One region of the Pseudobutyrivibrio ruminis HUN009 genome, then DNA from elsewhere that is predicted to be linked to it. Evidence: predicted binding sites of a transcription regulator. Region 1 holds the regulator's gene; the other holds the start of a gene.
What was found. Region 1 encodes HrcA, which represses chaperone genes, less so after heat shock. Its sites were predicted from a motif close to TGTTAGCACTCNNNNNNNNNGAGTGCTAACA; they were not measured.
Positions count from the first base shown of each region.

Region 2: a site for HrcA is predicted at 1,314-1,344, ahead of BO15_RS0100430 (Hsp20/alpha crystallin family protein). Genes of this name have one in related genera too.

Region 1 is NZ_JNLH01000001.1:1,912,713-1,916,741, forward strand. It holds gene lepA (translation elongation factor 4) at 1-1,485, opposite strand, end outside; gene hrcA (heat-inducible transcriptional repressor HrcA) at 1,730-2,785, shown strand; gene grpE (nucleotide exchange factor GrpE) at 2,830-3,447, shown strand; gene dnaK (molecular chaperone DnaK) at 3,471-4,029, shown strand, end outside.
Region 2 is NZ_JNLH01000001.1:91,524-95,552, reverse strand. It holds gene BO15_RS0100435 (heavy metal translocating P-type ATPase) at 1-1,263, shown strand, start outside; gene BO15_RS0100430 (Hsp20/alpha crystallin family protein) at 1,448-1,888, shown strand; gene BO15_RS0100425 (hypothetical protein) at 2,324-3,064, shown strand; gene clpB (ATP-dependent chaperone ClpB) at 3,180-4,029, shown strand, end outside.

The DNA.
Region 1 (4,029 bases):
CTCTTCCTTATTAATAAGGATATCAAGCTTAACGAGCTCAGATTTCATGTATCCCTTCATTTCGTAGTCGAATGATGCATATCCGCGGGAGCGGCTCTTAAGAGCATCAAAGAAATCGTAAATGATTTCGTTAAGTGGAAGAGTGTATTTGAGGAGTGCACGTGTTTCTTCCATATATTCCATTGAAATATACTGGCCACGACGCTCCTGACAAAGGTCCATAATAGCACCGATGTATTCGCTAGTAACCATGATTTCTGCTTCAACGATTGGCTCTTCCATGTATTCGATTTCACTAGGGTCTGGAAGATTGCTTGGGTTTGTAAGCTCAATCATTGTGCCGTCTGTTTTGTATACTCGATAAACTACGCCTGGGGCAGTAGTAACTAAATCAAGATTGTATTCGCGCTCGAGTCGTTCCTGAATGATTTCCAAATGAAGAAGACCGAGGAAACCACAACGGAATCCAAAGCCAAGTGCGACAGAAGTCTCAGGCTCGAACTGTAAAGCTGCATCATTAAGCTGAAGCTTCTCCAGGGCATCACGCAAATCTGGGTACTTAGCGCCATCAGCAGGATAAAGACCGCAGTAAACCATTGGGTTAACCTTTTTATATCCTGGAAGTGGCTCGGCTGCAGGAGCATTAGCGTGAGTGATTGTATCACCAACACGAGTGTCGCGAACGTTTTTGATGGAAGCAGTCATATAACCTACCATTCCAGCTGGAAGCTCATCACAAGGAATGAACTGACCGGCACCGAAGTAGCCTACTTCTACAACATCAAATTCTGCACCAGTAGCCATCATTTTGACGCTGTCGCCAACCTTTAATGTTCCTTCTTTTACTCGACAGAATACGATAACACCCTTGTATGGGTCGTAAAGTGAGTCAAAGATTAGTGCCTGAAGTGGCGCCTTTGGATCACCAGTTGGTGCTGGAAGCTGATGTACGATTGCTTCCAAAACGTCGTGAATATTAAGGCCTGTCTTGGCTGAAATCTGAGGTGCATCATGTGCTTCTAAGCCGATTACATCCTCAATTTCTTCTATAACTCTATCTGGATCAGCAGAAGGTAAGTCGATTTTGTTGATGACAGGAATAACATCCAAATCGTGATCCAATGCAAGATATACATTTGCTAAAGTCTGAGCTTCGATACCCTGAGCTGCATCAACAACAAGAATAGCGCCATCACAAGCAGCCAGTGAACGAGAAACTTCATAATTAAAGTCAACATGGCCAGGGGTATCAATAAGGTTGAAAATGTATTCATTGCCATCATCAGCCTTGTAAACAATACGAACGGCTTGAGATTTGATTGTGATTCCACGCTCACGCTCAAGGTCCATATTGTCAAGAACTTGTGCCTGCATCTCACGATCAGTGAGAGTGCCTGTCATTTGTATGATACGATCGGCAAGTGTTGATTTGCCGTGATCGATATGTGCAACAATGCAAAAATTTCTGATTTTACTCTGATCCATAAAACACCTCTATATTAATGTAATTATTTTTGCAAATTAATGAAGATATTTACAAAAATGATTGCCTTCATATATTACCAAAGCTTAGGAAAAATAACAATTATGTAACATTATAAAGAAAGTATAAAAAATATCTTAAGGCGGTTGACAAAAGGGGACCCTAGGTGTAAATTAACATCAGAAAATGATTAGCACTCCAATTAGATGAGTGCTAACAACAAAACAACGGGGAAGAGGTGAATGTATGGCTGATATCGAACTAGATGAGCGAAAAGTAAAAATCTTAAATGCGATTATCAAGAATTACCTTGAGACTGGCGAGCCAGTCGGTTCAAGAACAATTTCAAAATACACTGATTTGAATCTTAGTTCAGCTACCATCCGAAACGAGATGTCAGATCTTGAGGATTTGGGATATATCGTTCAGCCACATACATCGGCAGGTCGTATTCCTTCAGACAAGGGTTACAGATTTTATGTAAACAATCTAATAGCTGAGAAGGATAAAGAAGTTGCAGATATGCATGAGTGGATGATTGAGAAGACTGAAAAGATGGAAAGCCTTCTTAAGAACGTAGCAAAGACACTGGCAAACAACACACAGTATGCAACACTTGTTTCAGCTCCTTCAGTTGTTTCAAATAGATTAAAGTTCGTTCAGCTTTCAGCTGTGGACGAGCATCAGGTGCTTTCAGTAGTTGTTATGGATGGCAACATTGTTAAGAATAAAATCATCAATGTGGATAAGCCGCTTGATAATGAAACAATGTTAAAGCTTAACATGCTTCTTAACACAAACCTAAATGGTCTGACGGTTGATCAAATCAATCTGGCAGTTATTTCCAGATTAAAGGAGCAGGCCGGTATCCATGATGAGATTGTAGAACAGGTACTTGACACCGTAGCAGAGACAATCACTGAAGGTGATGATTTACAGGTTTACACTTCAGGTGCTACCAACATCTTCAAGTATCCAGAGCTTGCTGATTCAAAGAAAGCATCTGAATTATTAGATACATTCGAAGAAAAGCAATCACTCATAGAGCTTCTTAATGATAGTTCAAGTGAAAGTGAGAGCACAGGAATTCAGGTTTATATCGGAGACGAATCTCCAATATCTACAATGAAGGATTGTTCGATTGTTACAGCAACATATGAGCTTGGCGAAGGAGTCAAAGGTACAATTGGTATCGTTGGTCCAAAGCGAATGGATTACGAAAATGTTGTTGACAATATAAAAAGTCTTAAAGGTCAGCTAGATAAACTACTTAAAAATGAGGCTGACAGAAATAAAGGATAAAGAAATTAAGGAGATGTAAATTCGTGGCAGAGAATAAAGAAAAAATGGAAGAGTTCTCTACTGAAGAAGCAGTTAAAGAAGCTATGGAAAATGCGGAAGCGATGGCTGAAGAAACCGAAGCTGATGTGACAGAAGCTTCTGATGAAAACACTTCAGAAGAATCTTCAAAAGAATCTACAAAAGAGGAAAAGGATGGCAAGAAGCCATTCAAGAAAAAAGAAAAGAAAAAAGATAAGCGTGATGAGCAGATAGAGCAGCTCACTGATAGAGTTACTCGTCAGATGGCAGAATTCGAAAACTTCCGTCGTCGTACAGAGCAGGAAAAGGCTCAGATGTTTGGAAATGGCGCAAAGGCCATCATTGAAAAGGTTCTTCCTGTAGTTGATAACTTCGAAAGAGGTCTTGCTACAGTTGAGGAAGGGGCAGATCCATTTGCTGATGGAATGCTCATGATATACAAGCAGTTACTTACAACTCTCGAGGAAGCAGGTGTTAAGCCTATCGAGGCTGTAGGAAAGGAATTCAATCCTGATTTCCACAACGCAGTAATGCATGTTGAGGATGATGAGGTTGGCGAGAACATCGTCGTAGAAGAATTCCAGAAGGGCTACATGTACAATGATTCAGTAGTTCGTCATTCAATGGTTAAGGTTGCAAACTAAGTTATTATAGGAGGAAATAAATCATGGGAAAGATTATTGGTATCGATTTAGGAACAACTAACAGCTGTGTTGCTGTTATGGAAGGTGGAAAGCCTACCGTTATCGCAAATACAGAGGGTGCTAGAACAACACCATCTATCGTAGCATTTACAAAGACAGGCGAGAGACTTGTTGGTGAGCCAGCAAAGCGTCAGGCTGTTACAAATGCAGAAAAGACAATCTCTTCAATTAAGAGAGATATGGGTACAGACAATGGTCGTATCATCGACGACAAGAAGTACTCTCCACAGCAGATTTCAGCTATGATTCTTCAGAAGCTTAAGAGTGATGCTGAGAACTACCTTGGTGAGAAAGTTTCAGAGGCAGTTATCACAGTTCCAGCTTACTTCAACGATGCTCAGCGTCAGGCTACAAAGGATGCTGGTAAGATTGCAGGTCTTGATGTAAAGCGTATCATCAACGAGCCTACAGCAGCTGCACTTGCTTATGGTCTTGATAACGAGCAGGAGCAGAAGATTATGGTATACGATCTTGGTGGCGGTACATTTGATGTATCTATCATTGAAATCGGTGATGGCGTTA
Region 2 (4,029 bases), 1.8 Mb from region 1:
GTTCAGATTGTCGCCCTTGATAAAACAGGTACAATCACAAAAGGTGAACCAAAGGTGGTTGGTATCTTTGAAGCCGAGGATGTGGATGATGTGGATCTTCTTCGAGTTGCCTTCGCAGTAGAGAATAAATCAGAGCATCCGCTAGCTAAAGCTATTGTAGAAAATGGCCTGGAAAATGGTATGGAGCCAGCTGAGGTTACAGACTTTAAGGTTCTATCTGGAAATGGAATCACAGCTATTTTGGATGGAGAGGAAGTCTACGGAGGAAACCTTGACCTTATAAAACAGCATGTGACTGTTAGTAAAGAAATAATTGAGCTTGCAGATAGACTAGCGGAAAAAGGCGAGACACCATTATTCTTTACAAAGAATGGCAAGTATCTCGGAATCATTTCTGTTGCAGACGTTATTAAGGAAGATTCTGCAGAAGCAATAGAACATTTGAAAAACTTGGGCATCCACGTGGTAATGCTTACTGGTGACAATGAAAAGACTGCAGCAGCCATAGCAACGGAGGCAGGTGTGGATGAAGTTGTAGCAGGAGTAAAGCCAGAGGGCAAAGAGGAAGTAATCCGAGCATTGCAGCAGTACGGCAAGGTTGCTATGGTAGGCGATGGAATCAATGATGCGCCAGCACTTACCAGCGCAGATATGGGAATTGCCATTGGTGCAGGTACAGATGTTGCTATCGATGCAGCAGATGTAGTTCTTATGAAGAGCAGACTTTCAGATGTTGCAGCAGCAATCAGACTCAGCCGCGCAACATTAAGAAATATTCATGAGAATCTATTCTGGGCATTCTTTTACAATGTTATTGGAATACCACTTGCAGCAGGCGCATACATACATGCATTCGGCTGGACTTTGAATCCAATGTTTGGTGCAGCAGCTATGAGCTTATCAAGCTTCTGCGTTGTAACAAATGCGCTTAGATTGAATCTATTCAAGATGCATGAACATGGCAGGGATAGAGCAATCAAGAATTCACTTGGTCATGAAAAATTATTAGTTAATAGCCAGTACTTATTAGATGGAGAAATAAAGGAGGACAAATCAACAATGGAAATTACAGTAAAAGGAATGATGTGCGCTCACTGCGAAGCACACGTAAAGGAAGCCCTTGAGAAAATCAACGGAGTAGAAGAGGCTACAGCAAATCACGAGGCAAATCTTGTTACACTTAAGACTTCAGATGATGTTGCTGAGGCAGATCTTAAGGCTGCTGTTGAAGGCGCAGGCTACGAATTCGTAGGCATTAAATAGTAATGCAAATGTCTGACAAATTATAAACAAAATATTAAATAATTATAAATTATTAGCACTCGTGCTTGACGAGTGCTAATTTTAGAGTTATAACATAATCACAAAGAGGAACAAAAGAAGTTCTTCTTTAACCACATTAACAATCAGGCTCAAAGAAGCCCGTAAATAAAAGGAGGTAAGTATTATGTTAATGCCTAGTATTTTATCAAATGATTTTATGGATGATTTCTTTGGAGTACCACGTGTCACAGGATTTGGAAGAAATTTCGATAATGACTTCTCAAGAATGATGACAACAGATGTTAAAGAAACCGAAAATGGTTATCAAGTAGATATGAATCTTCCAGGATTCTCAAAGGAAGATATTAAAGCCGAGTTGAAAGATGGATATCTTACAATCAAAGCTGAAACAAATCAGAACAACGACAGTCAGGACGAAGATGGCAACTACATCCGTCGCGAGCGCTACACAGGCTCTTGCAGCAGAAGCTTCTATGTAGGTGATAACATCACACAGGAAGATATTCATGCAGCATACAAAGATGGAGTTCTTACCCTAAGTGTACCTAAGAAGGAAGAAATTCCTCAGAAAGATGAAACAAAATACATAGCTATTGAAGGATAACTTGTATTAACACAAGCTCAAATCCCTAGTGTGGCTTAACTTTTTCGAAGGCTACTACCTAAACTAGTTTATCCTAGTTTAGGTAGTAGTCTTTTTTGTGTTTTGGTATAGTTTAGTGCTAAATACTTTTGCAAGATAAAGAGTAATCGACTTGGCGATAAGAATGTCGTCTAGTTACGCCACACTGCCCTTGAAAACTACTGCCTATTTCTTATTTTTTATTCTAGGCAGTAGTCCCCCAGCGCAGACCAGAGGCTTTGCCACTTATGAGGTGGCCTAGCATTAGCTGTATTAAGCATTAGAGCATAATCAACTTGTATAAACCCCAATATTTAATTTTAGTATAATTTAATAAAACTGCTACAAGGTCTAGTATTACTATATACAGATGACACTATATGTGCTATTATGCTGTAAAAGGGGAGATTATAATTTATGGAAACAACAGATATTTTATTTAGAACGCATTTAAATTATCAAATTGAAGCTAATAGCGATGAGGAGCAAGTTCGGCAAGTTACGCGGGACGAAATCGAAAACATTGACCTACATCGCTGTACTTTCTCTGACTTCAAAACTTTTCTTACTTACATTCGAGACAATTACCCAGATTATTATTTTAGTGATGCTGCTATTGAGGCGGTTAAGCCAACAGGCTTTGATGAAAATGAAAAATATGATTTTGTATCTTTAACGGACTATGCAAAGCACACGGCAATCACTATTGGTAATATGACATTATTTAATGAACTGCAAAAGCTGGCTAGTGCTATAGAACTTAGCAATATAAATCAATACGATTTTGATCCTCAGCCACCAGTATACGAAGAATTAGGTAGCTGTGTAGTCGGTGGAGCCAATATTGATGCATATAAACTGACTGCATATTTCCATGAAAGTAGCACAAAAGAAAGGCCAATTGTTGCAGTTCGTTCATATTCCATTGGTACAAAAACATATTTGCTTAATCCGGATATTATCGATATTCATTCTATTTATAAGCCTAATGCCACATTAATGGAGGCATTTGCTTACATGTGTTATGAAGACTATCGTCAGCATCGTACATCGCAATCTTTTGATAGACTTCTAATTAGTGGGGATGTAGATGTAGAAAGTTTGGAAGATATGTATTCCAACCACTATGATTTACGCGTATACGATAGAACTAATTGATAAGCTGTTCCACAAATTCTTAAATAATTATTAATTATTAGCACTCGGACTTGTCGAGTGCTAATTTTTGTGTTAGAACATAATTACAAGATAAATAACGGGTGGAGGTGAGATTATGAACATCCAAAAATTTACACAAAAATCAATCGAAGCAATTAATGCATGCGAAAAAATAGCCATGGATTATGGCAATCAGGAGATAGAGCAGGAGCATTTGCTGATGGCGCTGTTACGCCAGGAGAATGGATTGATTCCATCATTGATTAGCAAGATGAACATCGATGTGGAACAATTCAAAAATGCTGTAGATGCAGCACTTCAAGCCAGAGTAAAGGTGCAGGGTGGTGAACTTCGAGTAGGTCAGCATCTCAATTATGTTCTTACTTATGCTGAGGACGAAGCTAAATCAATGCGTGATAGCTACGTTTCTGTTGAGCATTTGATGCTTGCCATGATTAAAAAGCCAAGCACACCTATTAAGAATATTTTCAAGGCATTCAATATTACAAGGGATTCATTCCTTGCAGTGCTTGCAACTGTCAGAGGAAACCAAACCGTAAATACGGATAATCCAGAAGCAACCTATGACACACTTGAAAAATATGGATACGATTTGGTAGAAAGAGCTAGAGAAAATAAGCTTGATCCTGTAATCGGTCGTGATGAAGAAATCAGAAATGTCATCAGAATCCTTAGCCGTAAGACAAAGAACAATCCAGTTCTTATAGGTGAGCCTGGTGTTGGTAAAACAGCAGTTGTAGAGGGCTTGGCTCAGCGTATTGTTAGAGGCGATGTGCCTGAAGCACTTAAAAACAAAAAGGTATTTTCACTAGAGATTGGCTCAATGATCGCAGGTGCCAAATATCAAGGTGAGTTTGAGGAAAGACTGAAGGCTGTTCTTGATGAGATAAAAAACTCAGATGGCGAAATCATCTTATTTATAGATGAGCTTCACACAATCATCG